DNA from 3 places in the Synechococcus sp. CS-205 genome. Region 1 is predicted to be linked to each of the others. Evidence: predicted binding sites of a transcription regulator. Region 1 holds the regulator's gene; each other region holds the start of a gene.
The links. Region 1 encodes NtcA, which controls nitrogen genes in cyanobacteria. Its sites were predicted from a motif close to GTANCNNNNGNTAC; they were not measured.
Positions count from the first base shown of each region.

Region 2: the regulator NtcA is predicted to act here: its motif matches at 4,093-4,106, upstream of KQ297_RS04080 (CbiX/SirB N-terminal domain-containing protein).
Region 3: the regulator NtcA is predicted to act here: its motif matches at 8,371-8,384, upstream of KQ297_RS07710 (circularly permuted type 2 ATP-grasp protein).

Region 1 covers NZ_JAHLZB010000038.1:40,894-50,833, reverse strand. The annotation lists gene KQ297_RS09675 (lytic transglycosylase domain-containing protein) at 1-229, shown strand, start outside; gene KQ297_RS09670 (hypothetical protein) at 243-755, opposite strand; gene KQ297_RS09665 (NIL domain-containing protein) at 752-1,165, opposite strand; gene KQ297_RS09660 (thioredoxin domain-containing protein) at 1,252-1,833, shown strand; gene thyX (FAD-dependent thymidylate synthase) at 1,866-2,588, shown strand; gene KQ297_RS09650 (hypothetical protein) at 2,625-2,978, shown strand; gene dcd (dCTP deaminase) at 3,003-3,596, opposite strand; gene KQ297_RS09640 (cob(I)yrinic acid a,c-diamide adenosyltransferase) at 3,590-4,186, opposite strand; gene ntcA (global nitrogen regulator NtcA) at 4,394-5,122, shown strand; gene KQ297_RS09630 (DUF3084 domain-containing protein) at 5,168-6,409, shown strand; gene KQ297_RS09625 (resolvase) at 6,406-6,855, shown strand; gene KQ297_RS09620 (DUF3146 family protein) at 6,852-7,109, opposite strand; gene pth (aminoacyl-tRNA hydrolase) at 7,146-7,766, opposite strand; gene KQ297_RS09610 (TatA/E family twin arginine-targeting protein translocase) at 7,770-8,033, opposite strand; gene psbH (photosystem II reaction center phosphoprotein PsbH) at 8,085-8,285, opposite strand; gene psbN (photosystem II reaction center protein PsbN) at 8,476-8,616, shown strand; gene KQ297_RS09595 (alpha-mannosidase) at 8,585-9,940, opposite strand, start outside.
Region 2 covers NZ_JAHLZB010000017.1:14,882-24,821, reverse strand. The annotation lists gene KQ297_RS04100 (redox protein) at 78-554, opposite strand; gene KQ297_RS04095 (CsgG/HfaB family protein) at 785-1,669, shown strand; gene KQ297_RS04090 (hypothetical protein) at 1,681-1,863, opposite strand; gene cobA (uroporphyrinogen-III C-methyltransferase) at 1,926-2,741, opposite strand; gene KQ297_RS04080 (CbiX/SirB N-terminal domain-containing protein) at 2,738-4,036, opposite strand; gene KQ297_RS04075 (hypothetical protein) at 4,184-4,609, shown strand; gene KQ297_RS04070 (ferredoxin--nitrite reductase) at 4,533-6,113, opposite strand; gene KQ297_RS04065 (hypothetical protein) at 6,211-6,360, opposite strand; gene KQ297_RS04060 (hypothetical protein) at 6,435-6,578, opposite strand; gene KQ297_RS04055 (anthranilate phosphoribosyltransferase family protein) at 6,818-7,915, shown strand; gene KQ297_RS04050 (nitrate reductase associated protein) at 7,905-8,375, shown strand; gene KQ297_RS04045 (molybdopterin oxidoreductase family protein) at 8,336-9,940, opposite strand, start outside.
Region 3 covers NZ_JAHLZB010000030.1:119-10,058, reverse strand. The annotation lists gene galE (UDP-glucose 4-epimerase GalE) at 1-291, opposite strand, end outside; gene KQ297_RS07730 (transglutaminase family protein) at 288-2,399, opposite strand; gene KQ297_RS07725 (glycogen/starch/alpha-glucan phosphorylase) at 2,413-4,866, opposite strand; gene KQ297_RS07720 (transglutaminase family protein) at 4,973-5,863, opposite strand; gene KQ297_RS07715 (alpha-E domain-containing protein) at 5,848-6,885, opposite strand; gene KQ297_RS07710 (circularly permuted type 2 ATP-grasp protein) at 6,879-8,318, opposite strand; partial or broken gene KQ297_RS07705 (hypothetical protein) at 8,614-9,940, opposite strand, start outside.

The sequences.
Region 1 (9,940 bases):
GGCGGCGTACCTCAGCCAGATGCTCGACCTCTGGAAGGACAACCCCTTTCTGGCGATCGCCAGCTACAACGCCGGGCCGGGCGCGGTGGCCGACTGGCAGGACGGCAGGCTCCAGGCCAGCCCCGAACTCTGGGTGGAGGCGATTCCTTACCCCGAGACCCGCCTCTACGTGAAGAAGGTGCTCGGCAATCTCTGGGGCTACCAGGAACGGCCCAGGCGGAGCTGCTGAACGGGCCTCACCGTCAGGCCGCTTGTCCCAGCAGACCCCCCAGCTGCAAGAGCCGGCCGATCCAGACACCGAGCATCACGTACCCGCAGAGGAAAAAAGCCGTGAACAGCGGTGAGGGCACCACCCTGATGCGTGTGAGATCCAGGCGGGCCAGCAGCACCGCCGTGGCCAGGATCAGCACATCGGAGAGGGCACTGAGGTGGAGCAGGTAGAGGCCCCCGACAGTGACCAGGAGCAGGCTGACGATCAGGGTGATCACCCGGCTTGCAGCCATCAGCAGCGAAAGCTGACGCAGGAGCAGGTCGGGGACCGACGCCACCACCACCACGACCATCGCCTGCAGGCAGGCGACCGTCCAGTACAGCCCATGGACAGGATTCTGGTCGGGATTGACCAGGTCCTGGACCGGAGCATTCACCACCCAGTCGACGCCGAGATAGATGCTCACCAGCAGGAGCACGAGCAGGAACGGCGCCCGCAGGGGCAGCAGGGCGAGGCGCAGGATGCTGCCGATCACCCTGGTCATCGGGCCTCCAGCACCAGATCGATGGCGTCCAGGGGGCAGCTGGGGATGCATTGCTCGCAGACCAGACAGTGCTGGGCCGTGAATTCCAGCCGCCAGGCCGGCGGTCGACTGCGAAGGGCACCGCTGGGGCAGACGCTGGCGCAGATGCCGCAATCAACGCAGCGGCTGCGGTCGATGCGGATCTCTCCCGGGGCGCGATCAAGACCCAGCCCGAGATCCTCGAGCCACTGCTCGGCCGCATCGAGCTCGTCGATGTCACCTGAGAGCTCCACCACCATGGTGCCGCTCTGGTTGGGAGCGATCTGGGCCCGCAGGATCTTGGCGGCTATGTCGAAATCCACAGCCAGCCGATAGGTGATCGGGTGATGCACCGTTTCGCGCGGGAAGTGGATGGTGAGGCGACGCTTCACCGCAGCCAGGAGTGTTGGGCCATGCTATCGAGCTCCTGACACAGAACTGCCAGAGTGCCCGTGGTTCAGGCCCCTCGAGCGCCACGATGACTCAGCCCGACCCAGCGGCTCCAGCTGGTCCCTCCCCCCTTGGGCGCCGCGAGAGGATGGTGCTGGCTGCCGTCGCCGCCGCCCTGGCGCTGCTGCTGTTCTGGTTGCGCGGGGGACTGCAGCCCCAGGCACCACTGGAGCAGCTGGCCCGTCGTTCGCCTGAGCTGCCCCTGGCCCTCTCCAGTGGTCGCCCCACCATCGTGGAGTTCTACGCCGACTGGTGCGAAGCCTGCCGCTCGATGGCTCCGGCGATGGCGGCCCTGGAGAGTGAGCACCACGGCGAGCTCAATGTGGTGCTGCTGAATGTGGACAATCCGCGCTGGAGTCCTGAAATCGATCGCTACCGGGTGAACGGCATCCCCCAGCTGGAGCTGTTCGATGGCAGCGGCAGCTCGATCGGGCGCTCCCTCGGGGCCCGCAGCCGACCCGAGCTGGCTTCGATCATGACCGCCCTGATCGAGGAGACGCCCCTGCCACTGCTGGCGGGCGTCGGCAGCCTCTCGCCCCTGGCAGGCGGCGAGGCCCAGAACCCCAGCCAGGCCGTACCGGCCCAGGCCGGTCCCCGCAGCCACGGTTGAAAACCACCGCCCCCACCCCTGCCCGCTGCCCCATGGACCGTTTCCGGGTCGAGCTGATCGCTGCCACCCCCAATCCCCAGCAGTGCGTCTATGCCGCGATGCATCAGGACTACAGCGAGGGATTCGTTGCCGCCGACCGGGCCGACTGGCCCGACGAACGCACGGCGGGTGAGATCTGTGTGAAGCGGCTGCTCTCGGGCGAGCGCGGCCACTACGGCCCTCTGGAGCATGCCCAGATCGTGCTCAACGTGGGCTGGTTTCCCCACTCGGTCATGCAGCAGGCCCGCACCCACCGGGTCGGGGTGAGTTTCGATGTGCAGTCGATGCGCTACACCGGCGATCGCATCTGCCGCGCCGCCAACGGAGACCTGGAGCTGGAGGAGGTGTTCTACCTGCGCCCGGTGGGGTCCTACAGCGATCGCCAGGGCAAGAAATACGAGTACACAGCCGAGCAGCGAGCCCTCGACCTCGACCTCTGCCGGAAGGCGGCAGAGCGGTATCGGGATCTGCTGGCGGCAGGCTTCGCCGAGGAACACGCCCGCGGCATCCTCCCTTTCGACTACCGCCAGCACTTCGTGGCGAGCTTCAGCCTGCGCGCACTGCTGCATTTTCTCGATCTGCGGGCCAAGCTGGATGCACAGCTGGAGATCCGCCAGCTCTGTGATCTGATCTGGCCCCACCTGGAGTCGTGGGCTCCGGAGATCGCCACCTGGTATGGCCGTTCCCGGCTGCACAAAGCGCGCCTGGCCCCCTGACCACCTGTGCCTGCAAGACCCTCTGCAAGCCCATCGATGCCGCCGCTGCTGCTGCTCCTGCTGCTGATCGCCCCGGCCGCCCACGGCCAGACGCTGATCGATGCAGCGGGAGCGGCCGCCATCCAGGGAACCCTGCAAGGGGCCTCTGCTCCGGGATACACCAACCTGCTCAGATCCGTCGAAGGCTGGATGCTCACTCCTGGAGCAGGCGGCGGCAGCGATTCCTTCGGCATGCTCTCAGCGCCGGGCGCACGAGGTTCCCAGGCGGGGAGAGGCTCTGCCCTGCAGGAGAGCGAGACCCTGTTTGTGGTCAATGGACGGGTGATTCGTCTCTGCCCGAGCGGGCTGCCCTGCATCGGTCAGGTGCGCCGGGCCATGGGGCTGCCCTGAGCCCGAGCTGGCCCCTCCACTGATTCAGACCTTGGCCAGAGTGACGCGCTCCGGCTGATGCTGATATTTACCGGCACGATCCTGATAGGTGGTTTCGCAGGGATCTCCTTCGAAGAACAGCAGCTGGGTGATACCTTCGTTGGCATAGATGCGGCAGTCGGCCCCGGAGGAGTTGCTGAACTCGAGGGTGAGGTGGCCCTGCCAGCCGGCCTCGGCCGGCGTGGTGTTCACGATGATGCCCAGCCGGGCATAGGTGCTCTTGCCCAGACAGATCACAGTGATCGTTGGGGGGACTTTCAGTTTCTCCAGTGCGACGCCGAGTCCATAGGAATGGGCCGGCAGGATGAAGAAATCACCGTCGTCGTCGTGGTGGAGTGGCGCAGGCTCAAGGTTGTCTGGGTTGAACCGCTTGGGGTTCATCACCGTGCCAGGCACGTGCCGGAAGATCAGGAATTCCCGAGGCGAGAGGCGCAGGTCGTAGCCGTAGGAGGAACAGCCGAAACTCAGCACCGGCCGGGAGGCGGTGTCCGGAGCCAGGTGCCTCACCAGGTCAGGCTGGAAGGGCTCGATCATCCCTTCAACGGCCCTGGCATTGATCCAGCGGTCGTTCTTCAGCATGGGGCACCCCCGCGCCGCAGCTGGGTGACCTGATCGGCCATGCCCAGCAGCTCCAGGGGCATGGCCGGACCCGTGAGGATCACATCCAGGTGGGCCGGTCGTTGCTCAAGGGTGCTGATCACCTCCCCCCCTGGGAGGTACCCCAGCTCGATCGCCAGTCCAAGTTCGTCGAGAACCATCAGATCCACCGCCGCCTCCATCAGCTGATCACGGCTGAAAGCCCACACCTCCTCCACGGCGGCGCGCACCGACACCTGCTCCCGGTCGGCAGGCTCGGTGAGACAGGAGGCCACGGCCGGGCGCAACCACTGCAGGCGGCCGCAGAGGCTGAGGCTGCGGCCAGGCCCCTGGTCGACCCCACCCTTGAGGAACTGGCTGATCAGCACCCGACTGCCCAGCCCGGCTGTGCGCAGGGCCTGGCTGAACACCCCTCCGAAACTCCCGCGGAAGGGGGCTGTGTGCACCTGAAGCAGGCCTTCGGGCCTGGCCAGCGCTGCCCGGGGGCGGGGCGGCGGCACCGGCCGGGAGGCCGGCACGGCGCGCAGGGGATGGCGCGACTCATGGGAGGCGTTGCGCAGGCTGGCCGTCATCAACACCCCAAGGGAAGCGCGGTCCTGAATGTAGCGGCGTCCGGGCCGCCAGCAAGACTTCGCCACCATCCCTAGTGCGAACGTCCGTACCACTCTCCGAGCTCTGCTCTCGCCGGGCCTGCGTTGATACTGTTGATAGGTGTCGGACACTACAAGGCGCGCCATTGGCGATCCTTACCGTCCATCTCACACCTGCTCCGCCGAAACATGGTTGGCGCGATGCGCGGATTCAGCCGAACCGGCGGCCCTTCGACACCGGCTCCCGTCGGACTGGCCGCAGCCGCCAACGGCGCCAACACGCTTCTGGATGTGATGCGCGGGCTGAGCGGCTGCGTGATCGAAAGCGTGGAGCGGGGCAAAACGATCTTCTTCCCCGGTGATCCGGCCGAGCGGGTCTACCTGCTGCGTCGCGGAGCGGTCCGCCTCTCGCGGGTCTATGAATCGGGCGAGGAGATCACCGTGGCCCTGCTGCGGGAAAACAGCCTGTTCGGGGTGCTCTCTCTGCTCACCGGTCAACGGTCCGATCGCTTCTACCACGCGGTGGCCTTCACCCGGGTCGAGCTGGTGGCCGCCCCGGCCGGCTCGGTGCGGCGGGCCATCGAGCAGGACTCGAGCGTGGGGCTGCTGCTGCTGCTGGGCCTCTCCTCCCGGATCCTGCAGACCGAAACGATGATCGAGACCCTCACCCACAGGGACATGTCGTCGCGGCTGGTGAGTTTTCTGCTGGTGCTCTGCCGGGATTTCGGTGTGCCAGGCAGCGAAGGCATCACGATCGACCTGCGCCTCTCCCATCAGGCGATTGCCGAGGCGATCGGATCAACCCGGGTCACGATCACCCGCCTGCTGGGCGATCTGCGCCAGTCAGGGCTGGTGCAGATCGATCGCAAGAAGATCACGGTCTTCGATCCGGTCGCCCTCGCCAAGCGTTTCAGCTGAGCCGGTTGCCACCGCCACTGATACTGGGACCACACGCACGGCGCTGTGTCCGGCTGGCTGCTGATTCTGGCGCTCCTGGCCCTCGGAGGGGTGCTGGCCACCCTGGGCGACCGGCTCGGGAGCCGGGTCGGCAAGGCCAGGCTCAGTCTGTTCAACCTGCGGCCGCGCAACACGGCCGTGCTGATCACCGTGCTCACGGGCAGCCTGATCAGTGCCGTCTCCCTCGGCCTGATGCTGGCGGTGAGCGAACGGTTGCGCGTCGGGCTGTTCGAACTCGACGCCCTGCAGGCACGGCTGCTCGAGAGCCGCACCACCCTGCGCCGCAGTGAGAAAAATCTGCGCCTGAGCAAGCAGGAGCAGGCCCGCGTGGAGGCGGCCCTGAAGCGTGCCCGCCGCGATCGGGAGCAGACCCGCCGTCAGCTCACGGCCGCCGAGATCCAGGCGCGCCGGTTGCGCGGGGAACTGAAGCCCCTGCAGACCCAGCGACAGCAACTGCTGGCCCAGCGCAATCGACTCAACCAGGACATCCGCGCCAGGGACCAGGACATCCACAGGACCGAGACGGAACTGGCCCGGGTGCGCGGCCTGATCAGTGCCGGTGAGGCCGAGCTCAAGGGACTGGAGGAGAAACTGATCGCCCTGCGTCGCGGCGACGTGGTGCTCAGCAGCGGTCAGCCCTTGGCCACGGCCAAGGTGAAGCCCCGCAACGGGGCCGAGGCCAGGGAAGCGGTCGTGGCGCTGCTGCGTCAGGCCAATCTGAATGCCTTCCAGCGGGTTCTGCCCGGGGAAGACCCCAACCGGCAGATCCTGCTGGTACCGCGGCAGGACATCGCCACGCTCGAAGCCCGCATCTCCCGGGGAGGGCCCTGGGTGGTGAGCATCCTCTCGGCTGCCAACGTGCTGCGCGGCGAAGACCAGGTGCTGGGATTCCCCGACCTCAGGCCCAACCGCCAGGTGCTGCGCCAGGGCGATCTGATGGCGTCCACGGTGCTGGAGGGCAATGAGCGCTCCAGCGAACAGGTGCGCAGCCGCCTCAATCTGCTGCTGGCGGCCTCCTTTGCGAAGGCCCAGCGCCAGGGCTCGATCGCCGATGGGGTCCAGTTCGATGTGGCCACCTTCAACCGGCTGGGGCGAGAACTGAGTGAGCGGCCCCTCGGGCAGACCGTGACCCTGGAGGCTGTGGCACTCCGCGACGCGGAAACCCCTGACCCTCTGGTGCTCGAGCTCCGCCTGGCCGCGGTCCCCAGCGAACCACGGCCGGAACGGATGGGCCCGGGGCGGCCATGATCCGCTCGGCTCTCCAGGATCCAGCCGATCTGCCAGGCGAGGGCGCTCTGGCCGGGCTCGATCCGGGTCTCAGCAAGTGTGGACTGGTGCGCACCGACCAGCTGCGGCACCAGGTGCTCGAAGCCGCGGTGATGTCGCCCGAGCAGGCCTGGGGCCGGCTGGAAGGCTGGCTGGAGCAGGGGGACGTGGTGGCGGTGATCCTCGGCAATGGCACCGGCAGCGACTGCTGGAAACGGCGGCTGGACCAATGGCCACTGCCGGTGCTGCTGGTGGAGGAGCATGGGACCACCCTGGCGGCACGCCAGCGCTTCTGGGAACTCCACCCGGCAACGGGCTGGCGCCGGTTGTTGCCCAGGGGGCTGCGCCAACCTCCCCGCGACTGGGATGATGTGGTGGCCCAGTTGCTGCTGGAGCGGTTCCTGAACCACCCCCTGGCGCCGCCCTAGAACTTGGCCCGCACGGTGAAGGCGTAGTCGCCACCGGGCTCGAGCTGATAGTCGAGCTGGAGCAGAAAACGAAGCAGGGCGTCCTGGATCAGGGCACGGCCCAAGGAAGGCTCCACCGTCAGTTCTCCCCGGCCGAACGCCCAGCGAAAGGTCCAGTGGAAGCCACCGGCAGCCACCTCGCCCTCCAGCAGCTGATGGCTGAAGCTCTGGTGCAGCACCCGCAGCTGGGCGGTGGTGGCGGGCAGACGGCTCACGGGATCAGGGCATGGGGCACAGTGACGCCTCCAGCGTCAGGCAGGGGTGGGCTGAAAACTGTTCAGACGGGTGCCGGCTCGCTCATACCCCCGGGTGCGGATGAGGCCGACCCCCTCGAGCACTTCGGCCAGCACCTCCTGCACAAGGGGCCGCTCAGCGACTTCGAAGCGACCCAGCACATGGGAAATCGTACGGGCTTTGCGCAGGGCGGGATCCTGGGCCGGGGCACCGATGCCGATCCGCAGCCGGGCGAAGTCCTGGCTGCCCAGATGACTGATGGCGCTGCGCAGGCCGTTGTGGCCACCTGCACTGCCGGAGCGGCGCAGGCGCAGGCGCCCCAGGGAAAGATCCATGTCGTCCACCAGTACCAGCATCTGATCGGGACGGAGTCCGAACCAGTTGAGGGTGGACCGGATCGAGCGGCCACTCTCATTCATGTAGGTGCTGGGCTTGAGCAGGCGCAGGCGGGTGGGGCCATGGCCGATCTCGGCGATGGCCCCCTGCAGCTTGCCGTTCTGCCGGAATTGGGCGCCTTCCTGCTGAGCGAGCTGATCCAGGGCCATGAAGCCCACGTTGTGGCGGGTCTGGGCGTACTTCTCGCCGGGATTGCCGAGCCCGACAAGCAGCTGCAGGTCGGCAGCGAGTTGCAGAGACAACGCTCAGCTTGACGGGGACGGAGGGTTGGGATCGCCGGCGCTGGCATCGGCAGCACCGGCTTCAGACTCAAGGATGGTGGTGGAGACCGTTTCGGTGTCGACGGCCTTGCGGAATTCCTGCTCAAACTGGCTGGAGGCCGACTGAAACCCCTTGAGGGTGCGGCCGAGGGTGCGGCCCAGCTCAGGCAAACGCTTCGGTCCGAAGACGAGCAGGCCAATGGCGGCGATAACCGCCATCTCCGGAAGACCGATCCCAAAGAAGTTCATGGAAGGGGGGGTCTCAGGTGGAGGGGAGCGGCTGAGGGAGGGAACCGCCGATCAGCCCATGCCGTTCCAGTTGACGGTGATGCCGTCGAGAAGGAGCGAACGGTTGTAGAGCTGCAGGATCACCAGCAGAAAGACCAGGAACAGGGCCATGAAGACGCCCATGACCGGGGTGGTTCCCCAGCCGGGGACAACCTTGCCGTACTCGGAGTTGAGGGGGCGCAGCAGATTTCCCAGTCGGGTGCGTTGGGCCATGGCTGTGGTGTCCTCTCTGGCACATGGGATAGGGCCGTTACTGTAAGGGGCAAGGGTTCACCGGCGCAGCCCTCGCCGAGAGTTGTGACGGTCCGGTTCGCCGTCGGGCTTCGGCCGATGGCTCCGCTGGACAACCCCCTCACCGCCACATCCCGGATCGTCTCCGGTCTGTCCCCCTCCACCACCACCCTTGAGCGAAACCTCCCCAGCCATCTCCGTGGCGATCACCGTTCTGGTGGCCCTCCTCGCCCTCACCGGCTTCGGCGTCTACACCGCCTTCGGGCCACCCTCGAAACAGCTCACGGATCCCTTCGACGATCACGACGACTGATCCGCCAGCTGGCCAGTTGCCAAGGTCCCACGCGGGTGCGTACTTCGGACTCTGGTCCAACGTCCTCCGCTCCGGCAGAAGAGGGGAGCGGATCCCCGAGCCCATCGAGGCGCTCCAGCACCTGCCAGTCGGCTCCCAGCTCCAGCTGGTGACGACAGGGAGAGAGGTTCTGCACCGTCAGCCGGGCCAGACCGCCACCGCCTTCGCGCTCAAGGGAGATCAGACGCAGATCGCGGTGACCCAGCTCCAGCACTGAGCCAGGCATGGTTTCTCCCGCAGAGAAGGCAGGCCGCAGCCAGCACGGCTCCCGGAAGCGGACCGCCGCAGCCGCCACACCAGCCTGACGCCAGCCCTCGCCGCAGGGCATCAGAGCCAGGCGCAGGCGCTGTGCTCCGTTGTCGGCGCCTGGATCTGGCCAGGTCGGACCGCGCAACAGGGACACCCCCAGAGCCTCCGGACACGCTGAAACCCCCTGCGGCCCATCGAGCAGCACCGCCAATCCACCGGTGGCGGCCTGGCTCGCCACCCAGCTGATCGCCGGCACCTCCCAGCGGCTCGCTTCGCGCGCATTGGTGGCCGCAGCGGCCCGCTCGATCACAGCGGCACCGGTGTCGGCGGCCCAGCGCACGGCCGGATGCTGCAGGGGCAGCTCCAGCCGCAGCAGTTCGTGGCGCTGGCGCCAGTCGACCCGCAGGGTGAGCTCGAGCCAGGGGCAGCCGGCCCGCAGCTGCAGATCAAGGCGCAGGGCACTGGCGCCGCAGCGGCCGCGCCAGACCAGCCGGCAGCAGAGCGGACCGACTTCCGCCAGCGCCGGAACGGGTTCCCAGTCGAGGGGCAGGGGGTGCTGGCGGTAATCGGCGGCCAGATCCCAGGCATCCCAGAACTCGCCCCGATCCAGCCAACGCCGCCACTGCAGCGGTCCAGCCAGCTGTGGGCTGTGGTCGCCCCCCCAGAGTTGCTCGAGGCCCAGCGGGCCGAGCTGAGCCCAGATCAGGCCATTGCCCAGCCGCCAGCGCTCGCCGGCGGTGAGGGTCTCGAGCTTCACCGGATTCTCGATCGCGTCGTCGTCGGTGGCCGGCAGAGGGTCCGGGCCGGAGCGCTGTCGCCGCAGCCGCAGCACCGCCACGCCGGCGGGGGAGGGCAGCTGCACCCAGTGACCACCCGATGCGACGGGCTGGGAGGGCAGGGGCTGCTCCTCCAGGCTCCAGCGGCCCGCGGGAAGGCGCAGGGTGAGGGGGGCCGCCGGCAGGGGCTGCAGCTGGGCCCACCACCACGACTCCACCGCTCTGGAGGCCCCCTGAGCCTGATCACCGGCACCGGCACC
Region 2 (9,940 bases), on a different contig from region 1:
CGATACCACCGACCAAACCCCATGCAGGCAGCTCAGGCCAGAGCACCTGTGACACACTTTGAATCAGCCCTGCCCTCCTACCAGCTCACCCCATGCAGCTTGGGCAGTGGTGCCGTCTGGCTGGTGACGGCGAACAGCCGGGGGATGTCGTTGCTGTTGTAGACGCGAAACTCGCGCACCAGCGAGGCTCCCTCCTCGCGCACGGCCTGGTTGAGCACCAGGGAGCCGTCGGGATCCGACACCGAGCGGTGGAAGGTGCCCGGAGGGATGCGCAGGATGTCGCCGCCCGTGTCGAGGCGGACGATGTGGAAGGGGTAGTTCCAGCCCAGGTTCACCAGAAAGAAGGTGCGCCCGCCGTGCATCGCCAGCAGGTTGTCCTCCTGGTGGGGGTGCAGATAGAACTGCCAGGCGCCCGTTTCGGGGTCGTCGGGGGGGCTCACCGCCGGACCGCTGTGCACCACCAGATCCCGGGCGTTGGAGGTGGGCACCGTGATGTCGAAGAAGCGCACCGCCGGGGTGTCCCGGAACTTCTCGTAGGGAATCAGTTCAAACATCGGGGCCGGCTTCGGCCCCTTGTGTTCGCTGTTGCGCAGCAGGGATGTGACCATGGCGGCAACCGCTGGCGCTGATGGCCAGTCGGCGAAAAGTGACTCCATTGAACAGAACGGTGGTGCCGTTCAACGTGCAGGACGCTACGGAACAGCTCCCTGGGGACAGAAGCCGATCCGGTCATGACGGGTCTGGCCACCGTTGGTTGAATGGAGGCTCCCTGGGATCCTTCGTCTTGGCTGATCGTCCGATCTCCCGGCCTGCCGCGCCTCTGGCCAGGCTGTCGTTCTGCTCCATGCCTTTGCTGCTGGCCGCTGGTCTCGGCCTGAGCGTGATGGCGTCTCCAGCCCTGGCGCAGAGCCGCGCCGGTGGTCGGCCCACCGTCTCGGTGCCCGACTTCAAGAACAACGTCACCCAGCAGACCTGGTGGTGGCAGGGGCCCGTGGCCACCGATCTGGCCGCCATGCTGGCCAATGAACTGCAGGCCACCGGTGACATTCAGGTGGTGGAGCGCAAGAACCTCAAGGCGGTGCTCTCGGAGCAGGAGCTGGCCGAGCTGGGCATCGTGCGCCAGAGCGCCAATGCCGCCCAGCGGGGCCAGATGACCGGGGCCCGCTACCTCGTGCTCGGCACCGTCAGCTCCTACGACTCCAACGTGGAGAGCAAGACCTCCGGCAGCAACTTCGGTTTGCTGGGTTTCGGCACCAACAAGCAGCAGGCTGAAACCAAGGATTACGTGGCGATCGACGTGCGCGTGGTCGACAGCACCACAGGCGAGGTGGTGGGTCAGCGGACGGTGGAAGGGCGGGCCACCAGCACCGCGGCTGCTCAGGAGAACGGGGTGAACCTGCTGCCTGCCGCAGGCCTGGCCCTGTTCTTGGCCCCCAACATGGGCCGCACTGGACAGGGCCTCACCGGAGCCGCAGGCACGCTGCGCTTCGGCTCCAACAGCTCGGAGGCCCAGCGCACCCCTGCCGCCAAGGCGCTCCGCGCTGCTTTGATCGATGCCTCCGACTACGTGAGCTGCCTCCTGGTGCCCAGGGGCAATTGCATGGCCAGTTTCGAAGCCCAGGAACAGCAACGCCGCCAGCGCACCCGTGGAGTGCTGCAGCTGGAGTGAGCCCGCTGGCCTCAGCGGGGCTTGATGTTCAGCAGCTTGGCGCCGTAATCGGCTGTGAAGGCCGCCTGCATCTGCCAGGCCCGCAACAGGGTCTGGGCCACCTGGCGCAGTTCCTCGATGTCGTCGCAGTTGGCGATCGCCCGGGAGCCCACAGCGGTGGAGAATTCGCGGGAGAGGGTGAGAGGGTCGTTCATGCTGGTTTTTACATTACGTTACAAACCAGAGGCGGCCGTCCGTGGGGCGGCTTGCCGAACCCTCAGAAGGGGATCGGCATCTCCACATCGGCCGGTGGGGGGGCGCAGGCCGGCACGCGCTCCAGCACCACGTGCCCGATCACCACGATCGAGGGGGAGCCGTAGCCCAGGGCTTCGGCCGCATCGGCCAGCTCCCCCAGGGTGCTCACCAGCTGGCGCTGACCGTTGACGGTGCCCTGCTGGATCACGGCGGCGGGCGTGGCGGCCGGAAGCTGGCCGGCGATCAGCTCGTCGCAGATCCGGCGCAGGTTGTGCAGACCCATGTAGATCACCAGCCCGTCGCTGCTGCGGGCCAGGCCCCGCCAGTCGACCCCGGGGCGGGCCTTGTCGATCTCCTCATGGCCCGTCACGAACGTGACGCTGGAGCCTGCCCGCCGGTGGGTGATCGGGATGCCGGCATAGGCTGGCGCGGCGATTCCGGCGGTGACCCCGGGAACCACCTGCACCGGCACGCCGCAGCTGGCCAGGTGGGCCGCTTCCTCGCCGCCCCGGCCGAACAGGAAGGGATCACCACCCTTGAGGCGCACGACCGTGCGGTGGCGTTGGGCGAGCTCCACGAGCACGGCGTTGGTGCTCGGCTGGGGCACGGAATGGTGGCCCCGGCGCTTGCCCACGAAGTGGCGCTCACAGCCTGCTGGCGTCAGATCCAGCAGGGCTGCGGGCACCAGTGAGTCGAACACGAGGGCATCGCAGCGCTGCAGCAGCCGGTGGGCCTTGAGGGTGATCAGCTCCGGATCGCCCGGGCCGGCTCCCACGAGGTACACGGTGCCCAGCCGCTCCTGATCGGGCTGGCTGGGAGCGGCCTTGCCGTCGCTCATGGCAGGGCCCCGAGCAGATCGAGCAGCAGGGCCTGGAAGCGCGGACGTTGCAGCAGCGGTGTCCCCAGGGGGCCGGGCAGGCTTTCGGTGAGCCGGTTGGTGGCCAGGGCCAGGGGCAGGGCTGCGCCACGGATCTCCAGAATCGGCTCCTCGAAATCAGTCGCAGTGTATGGAGCGGCTCGGCAGGTTGCTGAGCAGATTCGGCCCAGGTGCGCCAGATAGCGCTCTGCCACCCCCGGCTGGAGTGGGTGATGCAGCAACAGCGGCGGCGTCGCGCGGCCGTTGAGGGCCACCAGATCCGCGAGCTCGGCCGCGATGGCCCGCTGCCAGCCGGGCCAGGCCCCCAGGAAGGGCAGCCGCCGCAGGGGGCCGCAGCGACGCCAGGCGGCGGCGATCGCCGGGATGTCCTGTCGCACGTGGGTGCCTGGCAGCAGCAGCAGGGGCACCAGGGTGAGGGTGCGCGAAGATCTCACCCCGCCTAAGGCAGCGGGATCGGGCGCTGTCGTATGGCCACTCAGGGTCTGCAGGCGCACGGGCGAGCGACGGCGGCGCTCCAGCTCGAGGGCCAGGGCCTGCAGTTCCTCGGGAATCACCCCACCGGCGCGGCCATGGACCACCAGCAGCAGCGGAAGGCGTGGCAGCGCCGCCATCCGGCGCCTGGCGCGGGCCTCAACCGCAGGATCCAGGGGGCGGCCGAGCACCGTCTCCAGGGCTGGGCGCGCCCTCGGCAGGCGGGCGAGCAAATCCACCGCCTGGGAAGCCAGCGGGCCGTCGAGGTCGGTGCTCAGCTCGATCAGCAGCTGCTGGAGAGCCGCTTCGGGCCAGACGCTCAGCCCCACAGCCAGGGCTTCGAGGGCGGCGCGGCGCAACGGTGCCGGGGCGGCCTGCCGCGCCAGCTGCTCGAGCCGGGGATAGTCCTGGCTGTCGCGCTGGTGCCCGAGCAGGGGAAGCAGGGCCGCGCTCGGCCGTGTGGCGATGGCCGCGCGCAACAGGGCGGCGCAGGCGGGGTCGCGGCGCCGACCGATCAGATCCAGCAGCTCCAGCCGCAGCGCCGCCACGGCGGGGTCGTTGCTCTCGCCCTGGCTGAGCCACCACTGCAGCAGGCGCGCTGACTGTTCCCCATCCAGCTTCTCCACCAGCACCGCGATCAGGTCGGTGGCCGGCGGAATCGAGCCCCGCTCAAGGCCCTCGAGCCAGGGGGTCATCTCCGCGGCTTCGGATCGCTTGAAGCGCCGCAGCCAGGGCCAGCGCTCGCTGCTCCCCTCGGGAGGCAGCTCCCACGGCTGGGCTTTCACTGGGGTCGTCCCCGGGCCATCACGGGCCCCCCTGGCGGCGCGCTGGATCGCAAAGTGTCTCCATGGATACGTTTTGTGGGGTGGGGCGGCTTCGGGGGCTGGCTCCCTTTAGCAAGGAATGGAGTACGCCGTCAGAATCAGGTCGCCATGGAACGCCCCCCCGCAGGACTCTCAACCGATCGAGGCGCCTGCGGCCGCCCCGGGACCAGAGCCAGGGGGGCGGTGCCCACCAGTTTCGCCGAGCGGAAGCAGCAGCAGCTGGTGTTCACCCTGGTGGGTCAGTTGGCCGAGGCCCAGTTCGCCCGCGCCGACCGGGAGCTCTCCCGACGGCTCTGGCAGGAAGTGGCCGCGCTCGACATCGATCCCGAGCGCATCACCTCCCTGCTCTATGGCGGTCAGGCCTGCGACGACCGCCGGGCCCTTCAGACCCTTGACGAGGCCTGGCTTCAGAGAGTCGCTGACGCCCAGCCCCGTCGTGGCTTCCGCTGGGGCTGGGTCAGCCCGATGCCACGCGCCGGCGGGCGCCGTAGTGCTCCACCAGCAGTTCCTCCATCACGTCGGGCAGCTGGCTGAGGGGCACGACTTTGTCGTGCAGGGTCGCCAGTTTCGGGTCGGCGTCCATGCTGCCGCCCAGAAAGATCTTGGCGGCCTCCACCATCTGGCCATCCACCCGGGTCTTGGCGCCCATCAGGCCGATCTGGCCCATGTAGGGCTGGCCGCAGGCATTGGGGCAGCCGGTCCAGTGGCTGCGCACCCCATGGGGTAACTCCAGGCGCCGCTCCAGTTCCTCGACCACCGCCTGGGCCGTGCTCTTGGTGGGAATCAGGGCAAAGCTGCAGTACCGGTTGCCGGTGCAGCTCACCGCTTCGGCCTGCAGAGGCCCTGGGCTCACCTGGAAGCGCTCCAGCAGGGGCTCCTGCAGCAGCGCATCCAGCCTGCCTTCGGGCACATCGGCGATCAGGGCGTTCTGGCTTTCGCTCAGCCTCAGCTCGCCGCTGCCGAACTCCCGGGCCAGTCGGGCCAGCTCCAGCATGCTGGCTGCATCCAGGCGGCCCATCGGCACGTGCAGACCGACCCAGTGCAGGCCCTCCTGCTTCTGGGCGTGGACACCGCAGATGTCGCGCGGGGCCCGACAGACCAGGTGGGCACCGTCGTGGGCTGGCGTGGCGGCGGCGTCCTCCATACCCACGAAGTCCGCGAAGCTCTCCAGCACCTGAGATCGGTAGTTCTCCAGGCCGAGGGCGTCGATCATGTACATCAACCGGGCCTTGTTGCGGCTCTCGCGGCTGCCTTCCCGTTCGTAGTGCCGCAGCACCGCCAGGCTGAACGCAGGCAGCTGCTCGCCCCGCAGCCAGAGCCCCAGGGGGATGGCCAGCTCGTTGCGCTGGGCGGAGAAGAAGCCGCCCACCATCACCGTGAAGCCCAGCTCCCCGTTGTGATGAGCTGGCAAAAAGGCCAGATCGTTGTGCAGCAGGAAGCTGTCGGGCGCTCCACCCACCGCCACGTTGAACTTGCGGGGGAGGTTCCGGGGGCCGCCGGGGCCCAGCAGGGTCGCCTGGATGGCGCTCACCAGGTGGCGGGTGTCGATGAATTCCTCAGGATCCAGCCCGGCCAGAGGATTGCCGGTGACATTCCGGGGGTTGTCGTGGCCCGACTGGCGGGTGGTGAGTCCCACCGTCTCCAGGGCGCTCAACAGGGGGGCCATGTCCTCCAGCAGCAATCCCCGCAGCTGGATGTTCTGGCGCGTGGTGATGTCGGCACTGCCGTGCTCGCCGCAGCGATCGACCGCATCCGCCAGCACCTCCAGCTGATCGGCGCTGATCACCCCGTTGGGCATGCGCAGACGCAACATGAAGCGCCCCGGCGTGACGGGTCTGAAGAAAATGCCCAGCCACTTGAGATGGATCGTGAGGGTGGCCTCATCCAGGGATTCCCATCCCTCCCTGCCGAGCTCCTCCAGCCGTGGGGCCAGATCCAGACCGCAGACCTCGGCCTTGGCCTGCTCGAGTTTGGTGAGTTTCCGCTCAGATGGAGCCTGCCCCTCGGCCGTTGGCGCATCAGGGCTGTCAGCGGCCATGGGAACTCAGACGAGGAGAACGTTGGATTCATCCTCAGCTGTTGAGGGCGGAAGGCCTGTGGCCGTGGCTACGGCGGCTGCAGGTCTGCTCAGGTCTTCAGCGCTCGCCCAGGGTCTGCCAGAGGGTGGACGGATGGGCCACGACAGGCGCCACCCCGGAGTCGCTCGATGACCCGCGGGATGTCGAGACCACCAGCTGAACCGCGAGGGAGCCGAGCACGAACATGCCCAGGAAAGCCGTTGCCACGCGCAGGGGGCGATCCTGTGAACGGGTCAGAGAAGACGGTGCCGCCATGGCAGGAAATGGACCGGTGGACCCATTCAGTATGGGAATGCCGGCTCCTTGAGGTCTCCTGACGACGGCCACCATTCGGCGGCATGAACTGAGCTCGAGAGCCGCTGCTCGACCGTGATCAGGCCATGGGCCATGCCCAGCAGCAGTCCCAGGCAGGCAGCGAAACGCATGGCTCTGACTGAACCGACTGGGGCAACCTCCCCGATCGCGAGGGGGTTGCGATGCAGCGGTTGGTACGGAAGTTCGAGGCCAGGGACCCGCCCCAGCCCAACCAACAAAATTTTGTATCAGTTGATACTTCTTTGTGCCAGGGATGCGGCATCTGCGCTCCTGGCTCCATCCCTGGCCACAGAGGGCGGTGCCACAATCGAGCCCAGACCTTCCTCAATCGGTGCTTCTGATGCCGCCCATGGCCACGCCATCGACGACATCTGATCTCCAGCACGATCCAGCCACCGCGATCAAGCTGCCGGCCCGCGAGCGGTTCAAGCAGCTGCTGCGCCGGATCGGAAGTGGGGAGCACACCAGTTCAGGGCTCACTCGGGCGGAAGCCCAGGAGGCCCTGGAGCTGATGCTCACCGCTCAGGCCAGTCCAGCCCAGATCGGCGCCTTCCTGATCGCTCACCGCATCCGCAGGCCTGAGCCCCAGGAGCTTGCCGGCATGCTCGACCTCTACCACCGGCTGGGCCCGAACCTCAGCACCGATCGGCGCGCCATCTGCTTCGGCATCCCCTTCGACGGCCGCAGCCGCACGGCCCCCGTGTATCCCCTCACCGCCCTGGTGCTGGCCGCAGCAGGGATTCCAGTGGTGCTGCAGGGCGCAGGGCGGATGCCGGTCAAGTACGGGGTTACAACCATGGAGCTCTTCAGGGGCCTTGGCCTGAATCTGCTGGGTCTGGATCTGGGATCCGTGCAGCTGGGGCTTGATCAGCACGGGCTGGCTCTCCTTCACCAGCCTGAGCATTTCCCGCTGGCGGAAGCGCTCAACCAGTACCGGGAAGAGCTGGGCAAACGCCCCCCCGTGGCCAGCCTTGAGCTGCTCTGGACTGCCCACCGGGGGGATCACCTGATGGTGAGTGGTTTTGTGCACCCCCCCACCGAAGCCCGAGCCTGGAAGTCTCTGCAGCTCTGCGGTGAGACGGATCTGATCACCGTCAAGGGCCTGGAGGGAAGCACGGATCTTCCCAACAGCCGGGCCTGCATCACCGCCAGGGTGCGCCATGGAGAGATGGAGCGATTGATCCTTCACCCCCGCGACCATGGCTGCTACGAATCCGACGCCCCCTGGATCGATCTCGAGAGCTGGGCCCCGCAGGCGCGGGCGGCCCTGGGCGGCGCCGGGCCTCTGCGGGCACCGTTGCTCTGGAACGCCGGTGCCTATCTCTGGCTGGCGGGCCGGGCTCCTGATCTTCAGGAGGGCCTCCAATTGGCGCGGGAGCTTCTGAGCAAAGGCTCGGTTCTGGCGAAGCTCGATGAGCTGATCGCCTGGAGACGCCATGCCTCCTGAGCCCACCAGCCAGGCCAGCCGCTGCTTCGCGTTTGAGCGTGACCTGATCGGGAACTGGCGCTGCATCCCCCTCTGCCTGCGGCGGAAGCTCGACCTGGCCGGCATCAAACTGCGCCTCAGCCACTGGCTCACCCTTGATCAGGCCCAGCGTCAGGAGCTGGTGCTCTGGCCCGACGGGCCCGACGACCTGCGCGCCATGGCCGTCCATATCCGTGCGCTCACCCGCCCGATGGCAGAGGGAGAGGCCAGGGATCTGCCGCCGGTGTTCGCCGAGCCCTGGCAGGGGGCAGCCGCCCCTCCCGAGCCCGTGCTGCAGGCGGCCGCCGCCCTGGGGAAGCCTCTCAGCCTGGCTGAATGGCATGGCCTGGGCGAGTTGGAGCGGTTTGCGCTCTGCAAGCTGGCCCGCCCGGGCCACGACCATCACAACCTGCCGGCGGCCTTGCTGGAAGTGCTCGACTGAGGGGCGGGGACCACGCGCACAGCCGTGGCCTTGAGTTCCGGCTGGCCAGAAACCTGGCAGGCCTGCTCGTGCATCAGCGCATTGGCCTCGCAGGCCCCCTCCTGCATGAAGCCCCAGTGCATCGGCAGAAAGACGGTTCCCGGCCGGATGCGATCGGTGATCAGCACCTTGGTGACCAGGCTGGCCCGGCGTGAGCTCACAGCCGCGATCCCGTTCTTCTCGAGGCCAAGGTCAAGGGCGTCATCGGGATGGATTTCCAGCAGGGGTTCGGGGTGCATGGACATCAGCCGAGGCACCTTCGCCGTGCGCGTCATGGTGTGCCACTGGCCGAGGTAGCGGCCAACGGTGAGCACCAGGGGGAACGTGTCGCAGGGGGGCTCAGCCAGGCCCAGGGGATGTTCGGCGATGAAGCGGGCCCGGCCGGAGGGGGTGGGGAAGACCCAGTTCTCGTAAAGGCGCTTGGCCTCGGCTGTCGGGGTGCTGCCGGCGGGGTAAGGCCACTGCTGTGGCCCCTCGGCCTGGAGCAGTTGATGGCTCAGCCCCGAGAGGTCACAGAGTCGCCCCGCGGTGAGTGCGGCCAGCTCGTCGTAGACCTGATCGGCCGACTCGAAGCTGAACTGGCTCTTGAATCCGAGGCGCCGGCCCACGGCGGCGAACACCTGCCAGTCGGGTCTGGCCTGTCCGGGGGGGCGCCGGAACTCCGGGCAGAGGGTGACCCGGCGCTCTGAGTTGGTCATGGTGCCGCGCTTCTCGCTCCATTGGGCCGCCGGCAGCAGCAGGTGGGCGTACTCGGCCGTCTCGGTGCCGGCGTAGGCCTCGCTGAGCACGACCAGAGGGCAGCGCTCGACGGCGGCCTTGACGCGCCCCAGGTTGGGCATGCTCACCAGGGGGTTGGTGGCGGCCACCCACCAGAGGTCGAGATCGCCCCGCTCCATGGCTTCCACCTGCTGCCAGGCGCTCAGTCCGGGCCGAGGGGAAATGGATCCCATCGGGAAACCCCAGGCTTGCTCCACCTCCTGCCGGTGCGTCTGATCCGTGACCACCCGATAGCCCGGCAGCAGATGGGCCAGGCCGCCGGCCTCGCGGCCCCCCATGGCGTTGGGTTGCCCCGTGAGCGAAAAGGGCCCCGCCCCCGGGCGTCCGATCTGGCCGGTGAGCAGATGGAGGTTGACGATGCCCGACACCGTGGCCGTTCCCTCCACGCTTTGATTCACCCCCATCGACCAGAGGCTGAGCACGGAATGGGCTGAGCCCCAGAGGCTGGCCAACCCACGAAGGTCGGCTTCCTCGATGCCGCAGATCCCCGCGACCCTGGCCGGGGTCCAGGCCTGGACGATGGTGGCGAAGGCCTCGAAGCCCTCGGTGGCCTCATCGATGAAGTCGTGGTCGACCCTGGTCCGGCGCAGGAGCAGGTGGGCGATGCCGTGCAGCAGGACCAGATCGGTTCCCGGCCGGATGGCCAGACGTCGATCAGCCGCGTCGGAGGTGGCCGTGGATCGGGGATCCACCACCACGATCTTCAGCTTCCGGGGTTGACGCTTCTTGCGCTTGAGCAACCGCTGAAA
Region 3 (9,940 bases), on a different contig from region 1:
ATCGGCCACCGATTCGCCCACGGCCTTGAGGCCGGCGAAGTGGACCACCGCCTCGATCGGTGCCGCGGCGAAGGCCCGCTCCAAATCCTGGGGGCGGCGCAGATCGCCTTCGACCAGCCGCAGCCGCTGCCCGGATGCAGGCCCCGCCAGCTCCCGGACGCGCCGCAGCGCTTCAGGGGAACTGTTGGAGAAGTCATCGAGCACCACCAGCTCGTGGCCCGCCTCCAGCAGCACCAGGCAGGTGTGGCTTCCGATGAAGCCGGCACCCCCGGTGATCAGCAGATGGCTCATGCCAGACGCAGATCCAGGGTGCGTTGTCCTGGGGCGGGGGCGGGCCATGGCCCGCCCCTGGGGCTCCAGTCGAGGGCGGGGGCGGAGTCGGGGCCGTCCTCCAGCCCGCTGACGGGCACGAAGGCGGTGCTCTCGGCGTCGGGTGCCCCGAGCACGAAGCGGTCGGGGGCCGAAGCCTGGCCGCCGATCTCCAGCTGCAACGGGAGATGGGGATCGATGCAGGGGTGCAGGGAGGGGTAGAGGCGGCTGTGGCGGTAGCGCAGGCCCAGCCAGCCATCGCCCAGTGGCAGCTCCCGGCCGTTCAGCCGCAGTGAACAGGACTGCAGGAACGCCGTATTGGCCTTGAACTCCAGTCGCTGCAGGGAACTGTCCACGAAGCGGCTGGTGCTGCCCCCCTGCACGGGGGTGTCACAGAGCAGCGGCCAGGGCTCCAGGGCCCGGCGGATCTCCAGCCGTGCCCCCTCCCGCTCCCAGCTCAGCAGCAGGGGGAAACGCCACTCCCAGATCGCGCGGTACGGCTCTGGTTCCAGCGGCAGGCCATCGAGGGCCAGCAGGTCGAGCAGCGCTTTGAGGTCGGACCAGATGGCGGAGGGCAACTGCATCGCATCGTGCAGACGCTCCCCGAAGGGCTCCAGCCGGGTGGGGCGATGGGCCGGATCCAGCAGGTGGGCCGCCAGGGCGCTCCAGAGCAGGGCGATGGCCGCGGTCCAGTCGGAGTCCGGGAGAGTTTCGATGGCGCGGAATTCGATCAGGCCCTGGCATCCGGCCGCCCAGGCAGGATTCCAGAACTTGTCGAAGCTGATCTCACTGCGGTGGGTGTTGCCGCTGCGGTCGGCATGGAGATGGCGCAGGGTCTCGCTGATCAGGATCCGCTGGTCCCCCTCGGGGAGGGATTCGATGGCCCGGTGGGCCAGGTTCAGGTCGAGGGCGCTGGCGCTGCCCTCATCGAGGCGGGGGGCCTGGGAGGCCGGTCCGACGGAACTGTTGCTGAACAGGTAGGAGAGGCTGGGATGCCGCTGCCAGAAGCGCAGAATCGCCACGAGCCAGGCCGGCCGCGAGAAGAAGGGGTTGGTCTCGAGGCTGGGGCCGCCCCAGAGCAGGTGGTTCCCGCCACCGGTGCCCTCCTGCCGATCGCCCACCTGCTTCCAGGTGCGCAGCCCCACCGCTGCCGAGGCTTCGGCCAGGGTGCGGATCCAGCCGCTGTAATCGGCCCAGCCGTGGCAGACCGGCAGATTCACTTCCAGCACGCCTGGATCGGCCGTCAGGCCGAGCACATTCCAGCGGCCATCGAGATCCGCGGGGAGAACTCCACTGAGCTCAGGCTGGCTCCAGCCTGAGCTGGCGGCTGCGATGAGTTGCAGGAGCTGCTCGAGGGGTTGGCGGGGCAGGGGAGGCAGAAACAGGTTCCAGCCACGGGGGCTGACCTCGAGGGTGAGCACCTGTCGCAGCACCCCTTCGGGGAAGTGCTGCAACGGCAGCCGCAACCCCGCCGGACCGCTGGCGGGCAGCAGCTCGCGCAGGGGTTTGTCCAGGGGCCAGCGGGCAGCCTGCCAGCCTTCGGGGAGGTCGGGCTCGTCGTCTGTCGGGGTGCTGTGGGAGAGGGGGACAGCCCAGACCTTCGAGCTGGGATCCAGGGGGTCCCTCAGCCGCAGGGGGTGAACGCGACAGCCGAGGGCCTTGCCGATCCCCTTGAGAAAGTCCTCCGCCTGCTTGGCGGGCAAAGGCGACGGAGCGGACTGATCGGCGGGGGCTGCGGCGAGAGCCTGCTGGGGCCAGTGCACCAGAGGGGTGCCGTCGAGGGCGGCGATCAGGCGCAGGGCCCAACGGGGGTTGACCTCGCCGTCGTAACGCTTGCCCGGGCAGTACATCAAGGTGCAGCCGGGCCAGACCCGACGCTGCAATTCGGCGGCCAGGCGCCGGGCATAGCGCAGCTTGGTGGGGCCATCGGCAGCCACCGACCACTCCGCCCCCTCGGGTTCGATCGGCACCACCGTGGGCTCACCGCCGAGGGTGAGCTGAATTCCCTCCGCGCTCAGGCGCCGCTCCGCTTCGGCGGCGGTGGCGGCCATCCAGCTGGGTTCCGCGCAGCGGGACCCGATGGGCTCCATGACAACCATCGAGTCAGCGGGAGCCCGGCTGGGCCGAGGGCAGCACGGTGCAGGCATTGATGGGCATCGATTCCACGTTCCAGATCCGTTCTGCATAGTCGCGGATCGAGCGGTCGCTGCTGAAAAAGCCGCAGCGGGCGGAATTGAGCAGCGACATGCGGCTCCAGCCGACAGGATCGAGCCAGGCGTCATCCACAGCGTTGTGGGCCCGGCGATAGTCGCCGATGTCGGCCATGACGCGGAAGGGATCGCTGCCGCAGAGGTTGGCCAGCAGGGGATGGAACAGATCGCGATCCCCCTCGCTGAAATGGCCTGAGCCGATCAGGTCGATTGCCTCCCTCGCGATCGGATCGTTCTCCAGCCAGGGCATCGGGTGATAACCGCCCCTGTTGATCGCCTCCAGCTGCTCGGCGGTGTGGCCGAACAGGAAGAAGTTCTCATGACCCACCAGGTCACGGATCTCGATGTTGGCGCCATCGAGGGTGCCGATCGTGACCGCGCCGTTCAGGGCCATCTTCATGTTGCCGGTGCCGGAGGCCTCCTTGCCCGCGGTGGAGATCTGCTCGGAGAGATCCACCGCCGGGTACACCTTCTGCCCCAGGCTGACGCTGAAGTTGGGCAGGAACACCACCCGCAGGCGGCCGTCCATGGCCGGATCCATGTTCACGATCTCGGCGATTCCGCCGATCAGGCGGATGATCAGCTTGGCGATGTAATAGCCCGGAGCCGCCTTGCCCCCGAAGATGAAGGTGCGCGGCGGCAGGTCCTCGCCGTTACGGATGCGCAGATAGCGCTCCACGATCTGCAGGGCCGCCAGATGCTGGCGCTTGTACTCGTGGATCCGCTTCACCTGCACATCGAACAGGGAGGAGGGATCCACCAGCACACCCAGCTGATGATGAATCAGGTTGGAGAGGCGTTGTTTGTTCAGATCACGCATGCCGCGCCAGCGCTCCAGGAACCCTCCGTCGTGGGCGTAGGACTCCAGGCGCGAGAGATCAGCGAGATCATGGCGCCAGCTGCTACCGATCGTCTCATCGAGCAGGCCCGAGAGGGATGGGTTGGCCACGGCGATCCAGCGCCTGGGGGTGACGCCGTTGGTGACGTTGATGAACTTCTCGGGCCACAGGTCCACGAACGGAGCGAAGAGGTCCTTACGCACCAGCTTGCTGTGCAGCTCGGCCACCCCGTTGACCCGATGGCTGCCCACGACCGCCAGGTTGGCCATGCGCACCTTGCGGTAGGGGCCTTCCTGGATCAGCGACATCCGCTCCAGCAGGGCCGGCTGACCTGGATGGCGGATGCGCACCATGCGCAGGAAGCGGGCATTGATCTCGTAGATGATCTCCAGCTGGCGTGGCAGCAGTTGCTCGAACAGATCGACACCCCAGGTCTCGAGGGCCTCCGGCAGCAGGGTGTGGTTGGTGTAGCTGACGCAGGCCGTGGTGATCGACCAGGCGGTGTCCCAGTCGACGCCGTGCTCATCGATCAGCAGCCGCATCAGTTCGGCCACGGCGATGGCCGGGTGGGTGTCGTTGAGCTGAACGGCGAATTTGGTGTGGAAGGCCGTCACGGGCAATCCCTGCCCTTTGAGGATGCGGAACATGTCCTGCAGGGAGCAGCTCACGAAGAAGATCTGCTGACTCAGGCGCAGTTGCTTGCCCTGGTCGGTCTCGTCATTCGGGTAGAGCACCTTCGAGAGGGTCTCCGAATTGATCTTCTGCAGCACCGCCCGGGTGTAGTCACCGGCGTTGAAGGAGGCGAAGTCGAAGGATTCCGGCGCCTGGGCCGACCAGAGCCGCAGGGTGTTGGCGGTATGGACGCCATAGCCCAGGATCGGCGTGTCGTAGGCCACCCCGATCACCGTGTGGCCTCCGATCGTGACCGGATAGGTCCATTCCGGGCGGATCACCTCCCAGGGATTGCCCTGGGCCAGCCAGGGATCGGTATTCTCCACCTGGCTGCCCCGCTGGATCTGCTGGCGGAAGATGCCGAATTCGTAGCGGATGCCGTAGCCGATCGCAGGCAGCTCGAGGCTGGCCATCGATTCCTGGAAACAGGCCGCCAGGCGGCCCAGGCCGCCGTTGCCGAGACCCGGTTCCGGCTCCTCGGCGATCAGCTCCATCAGGTCGAGGCCCAGGAGGCCGCAGGCCTGCTGGGCGACCTCACGCAGCCCGAGGTTGACCAGGTTGTTCTCCAGGTGAGGGCCGAGCAGGTATTCGGCGGAGAGGTAGGACACCGTTCGCACCCGGGTCTGGGTGTAGGCCTCGGCGGTGTCGACCCAGCTCTGCAGCAGCTGATCGCGCACGGCCATCGCCAGGGCGCAGTAGTAGTCGTGGTTGGTGGCCAGTGACGGGGACTTGGCCTGGGTGAAGAACAGATGCCGGCGCATCGCCTCGGCCAGAGCATGGCCGTCCAGCGAGGGCGACGCGCCGAGGTCGGTGGGAGGGACTGTGCTGGCTGCCATGGAGGCGGATCGGGACAACTCGTCCCTTCATGCTGCGGGAGCCCACCCCATCGCTGCTGGAACGGTTACCGATTCAGGTTCATTCCAGGTTCCCTGCAGGTTCGCCTCAGAAGTGCAGCAGGTTGGGCACGGTGTGGTCTTCGCTGAGCACATCGGCCGCAATCGACCATTGCATCTCGCTGGTGACCCCTGGAGGACCGCTGAAGGTGCCCATCACGGCCGCGGCCAGGTTGGGCTTGGAGGAGGTGGCCAGGGGGATGTAGCGATCGTCGATCGCCCCCATGCCGCTGGGGTCGAACCCACGCCAGCCGGCCCCCGGCAGGTACACCTCGGCCCAGGCATGCAGGTCGTAGCGCTCAGGCCTGGGCTCCACCAGGTGATACCCGCTCACGAAACGGGCCGGCAGCCCCACGCAGCGGCAGGCCTCAATCATCAGCACGGCCAGATCACGGCAGGAGCCCACCCGCTCCTTGAGCGTGCGGCCCGCGGGCCAGGCCGGACCCACGTGCCGCTGGGTGTACTTGACCCGGTCCTGGATCATCTCCACCAGCTGCTGCAGGAACATCAGCGCCCGCTGATCACTGCCCATCAGGGCCTCCTGGGCCAGCTCCACGGCGGCGGGATCGTGCTGGCCATTCGGGAGCCAGCCGTCAAGGCTGCCGAGCAGGTCGGCATTGAGATGACCGACCGGGTAGGGAAGGACCGGCTCGTTCTCCTCCAGGCAGACCTGCAGCAGGGGGGGCACCTGGGTCTCCACCTCGCACTGGGAGCGGATGTCGAAGGAATCGGTGGCACCACTGAACCGGGCCCGCAGGATGTCGTCGCCACTGGCGGCCACCAGGGGATGGAGGCGATGGGGGTCCGGGGAGAGGAACAGATCGAAGCTGAGCAACTTCTGGAAGCCATGGGCCCGGGGCTTGAGGCAGATCCGGTGGGAACCAAGCTGAACAGGCGCGCTGTAGCGGTAGCTGAGGGTGTGGGTTATGCGGGCGCGCATGCCGAGGACGCAGGAACGACGGTGCTGGGGGAGGGGCTGGAGTCGCCGGCCGCTGCAGTGTCTGCTGGCTCCACGATGGGAGAGGCCACCACGAAGTAATTCGCGTCGATCAGCCCATGCAGGTGGTTGAGATCGCTCTGGAAGCGGTCGATCGCTTCATGCAGCCCCTGGGCCACCAGCTCATCGATGCGCACATAGCTCCAGCTGGCGAGCATCCGACCGGTGAGGCACTCGAGATCATCGGGAGGGCCGGGCACTGGATTGCCGCGGATCACGCGCATGGACTTGCTCAGGCCCTCAAGGCAGTAGCGCACTGACCGGGGGAAGATGGGATCCAGTAGCAGGAATTCGGCCACGGCCTTGGGCGTGATCCCCTGCTGCTGCGACTGGCGGAACATCTGGTAAGCACCTGCCGAGCGCAGCAGAGAAATCCACTGCAGCTCGTCGAGCACACCACCCACCTCTTCGGGGCTGGGCAGCAGCAAGTAGTACTTGACGTCGAGGATGCGGCTGGTCTTGTCGGCCCGTTCCACCAGGCGCCCCAGCTTGCTGAACTGCCAGGACAGGTCGCGGCTCAGGGTGGCGTCGGTGATGCCATAGAACAGCTGACAGGATTTGCGGACCTCGTGGAGCTGCTCCTGATCGGGCAGCCGCCAGAAATGATCACTCTCGAGCAGGGTGAGATAGAGATCATTGATCTGCTCCCACATCTCGGTGGTGATCACTTCGCGGATCTGACGGCAGTTCTCCCGGGCCGCACTGATGCAATTGACGATGCTGCTGGGGTTGTCCTGCTCCTGGACCAGGAAGCGCACCACCTCCTGAGGCCCCCCTTTGGGGAAGATGCGATCGAAGAGCTCGCGGTCGCCGCTGGCGTCGATCAGGGGGAGCCAGGGCTCGGCACTGCCGGGTGGACAGTCGAGGGCCATGGCCTCGCTCACTTCCAGGAAGCGGGAGATGTTCTCCGCCCGCTCCACATAGCGGTTGATCCAGTAGAGCGCTTCAGCGACGCGACTCAGCATGTGCTTTCATCCACAATCCAGGTGTCCTTGCAGCCGCCGCCCTGGGAGGAGTTCACCACCAGGGAACCCCGGCGCAGCGCCACGCGGGTGAGTCCCCCCGGGCTGACCCAGGCTTTTCGGCCCCGCAGCACGTAAGGGCGCAGATCAACGTGACAGGGGTAGAGCTCTCCCTCGCTCAGGGAGGGCACGGTGGAGAGCTCCAGGGTGGGCTGGGCGATGAAGTTGCGGGGATCGGCCTTGATCTTGTCGGCGAACGAGAGAATCTCGGCCTGATCGGCATGGGGGCCGATCAGCATGCCGTAACCGCCGGCCTCCGCCACCGACTTGACCACCAGCTCACCGAGATGGGCGAGCACATAGGCCTGATCGTCGGGCCTGGAGCAGAGGTAGGTGGGAACATTCTCGATGATCGGCTCCTCTGCCAGGTAATAGCGGATCATCTCCGGCAGATAGGCATAGATCAGCTTGTCATCGGCCACACCCGTGCCGGGAGCGTTGGCGATCGCTACCCGCCCGGCCCGGTAGGCCTCCATCAGGCCGCGCACGCCCAGCATCGAATCGGGACGGAACACCGCAGGGTCGAGGAAGTCGTCGTCGATGCGGCGGTAGATCACATCGACAGGCTCGAGGCCGGAGGTGCTGCGCATCCACACCCGGTTGCTTTCACAGACCAGATCCCGGCCCTCCACCAGCTGGATGCCCATCTGCTGGGCCAGGTAGCTGTGCTCGAAATAGGCGCTGTTGAACACCCCTGGGGTAAGCAGCACCACCTTGGGTGTGTCCGTCCAGGGGGCGAGCTGGCGCAGGGTCTCGAGCAGGTGCGAGGGGTAGTCGTCGATGGGCTGGACCGTACGACTCGCGAACAGGCTGGGGAACATCCGCTTCATCACGCGGCGGTTCTCCAGGAAATAGGCCACCCCCGAGGGACAGCGCAGGTTGTCCTCCAGCACCCGCCAGGTGCCCTGGCCGTCGCGGATCAGGTCCAGACCGGAAATGTGGCACCAGCGGCCCAGGGGGGGCTTGAAACCTTGCATCTGGGGCCGCCAGCCCTGGGAGCTCTCCACATCGGCCCGAGGCACGACCCCATCGCTGAGGATTTTCTGGACGCCGTAGACGTCCCCCAGAAAGCAGTCGATCGCCTCCAGACGCTGGATCAGGCCGAGCTCGAGCCGTTGCCATTCGCCAGAGCGGATCAACCGCGGCAGGGGGTCGAAGGGCAGGATGCGCTCACCGCCCCGTTCCCCGGAGCCATTGAGGCGGAAGGTGGCGCCCAGCCGTTTGAGCAGCGTGCCGGCGGCGGCATGGTTGCGGTTGATCTCCTCGATGCCCAGTTTCCCCAGGGAGGAGAGCAGGGGACTCAGGGCCGAGCGCGGCTCGGCGGCGGCGCTGAAGTACTCGTCGTAACCCTTGCTCGGCTTGTAGTCAGTGAACATCGAGGGAGGCGTTGCCATGGGTCGATCATGGGCAGCGAGCTTGACAAGTCTGGTGGTGATCGCTACCGAATGTGCCTGGCTCTGGGGGATGCGCTCAGATCCACACCCGGCCTCCAAGGGATGGGTGCAGCCCCTGGGGGACCCCCTTGACCTGGACCGTTGATGCCCCTGCATCACGATTGGGGCCGCGGGTCCATCGGTTCGCAGCGATGGCCGGGTCTTTCCATCAACCCATCAGGAGTCAGCGAAGAGGTCGCGTTGAAAGGGTCTCGAGAAAGGCTGTCAAGTGAGCTGCCTATCTGGCGTAATACACAGGATCTCTGTAAAACACCTGCTTCAGGCTGCCAGCGGCCAGTTGCCGCTTGGACCGGATGGTTGCCTGAGTGAGAGCCTGGCTTGGAATGGGGAAGCCAGGAGGCTGAAGCCGCTGAGCACGACCATCGCCTGGATCGAGAACAATGTCACCCTCGAGCAGAACGCCCTGGGCATAGGGAGAATTGTAAATCCACTCGTCATCACGCCTGATCAGCACCGGTGGTTCAGCCGATCGGGAGAGGGAATTAAAGGCGTCAATGTCCTTGTAAAAAGAGTGCATGGGCGCAGCATGGCCATCGCCGACCTTCCAGGCCCGAACTGAGTCCAGGTAGCCGTCTACGTAGACGAACGACAACACCAAAAACAAAGCGGACAGGGTCAATGCTCGCAGCCTTGGGGACCGCATTGACCCTTCAAGCCAGGACATTAACGAACGATAAACGAATGCAGCGAAAATCACCAAGAATGGGATAAGGAATATCATTGTGTAATCGTGAAAAACAATCAGATTCTTGAAAAACAACAACCAGGCAAGGCTCGCAAGGAATGAAGCCATCAGAACCTGACTGGGAGCATCGACTGAAGATGGTCGTTGAATCTCAGCGCCGAGACGGGGCTCAGTGGCCTGAGGCAAGGCCAGACCAGGAAGCTTGGCCCGATTCCGGCGCTTGGGCAATGGCAGAAGTCGACGAAACAGCAAACCCAGGGATAGCACCAATAGCAACAGAAAGGGCCATGTAGGAATTAAATTGGCAATCCATTCAAGATACTGCTGAATTGCACTGGACCACTCCAGTTGTGGCTTCTGAGAGTCTGGCCATTGGGCCATGGGAAGCCCGAGACGACGCATTGCCGACTGAATGACCGAACTGTCCATAGACTCTTGAACGTAGGCAACAGACTTACGGTTGAGAATCCACTCAACAACTGCTGCGTAGAGCGCCGAAGCGATGACGAGCGAGCCTCCCAATGCTGTTGCTGTCCACGAGAGTTTCCTCAGTCGAGATGATGACTGCCGAAACTGAAGGGTGATACTGATTGCAGCCAGAAAAAATACAGCAATGAAAGATCGACCGAGCAAACAGCCAATCGCAGAGCACACCAAGAATACAATTGAGTTTCTTGATTGCTCTGCACGGCTCGTCTCCTGCCTCGCCAGAACTGTGTAGCCATACATGCAAAGGACATAGCCCAACAGGCCGGGCTGGTCAAAATGAAACATGGGCCTGTAGTGAAGCCACAACGGCGAGGCCCCAACACTCAACAGACTCAGCCATGACACCAATTTAGGGCTTCCTGAAGATCTC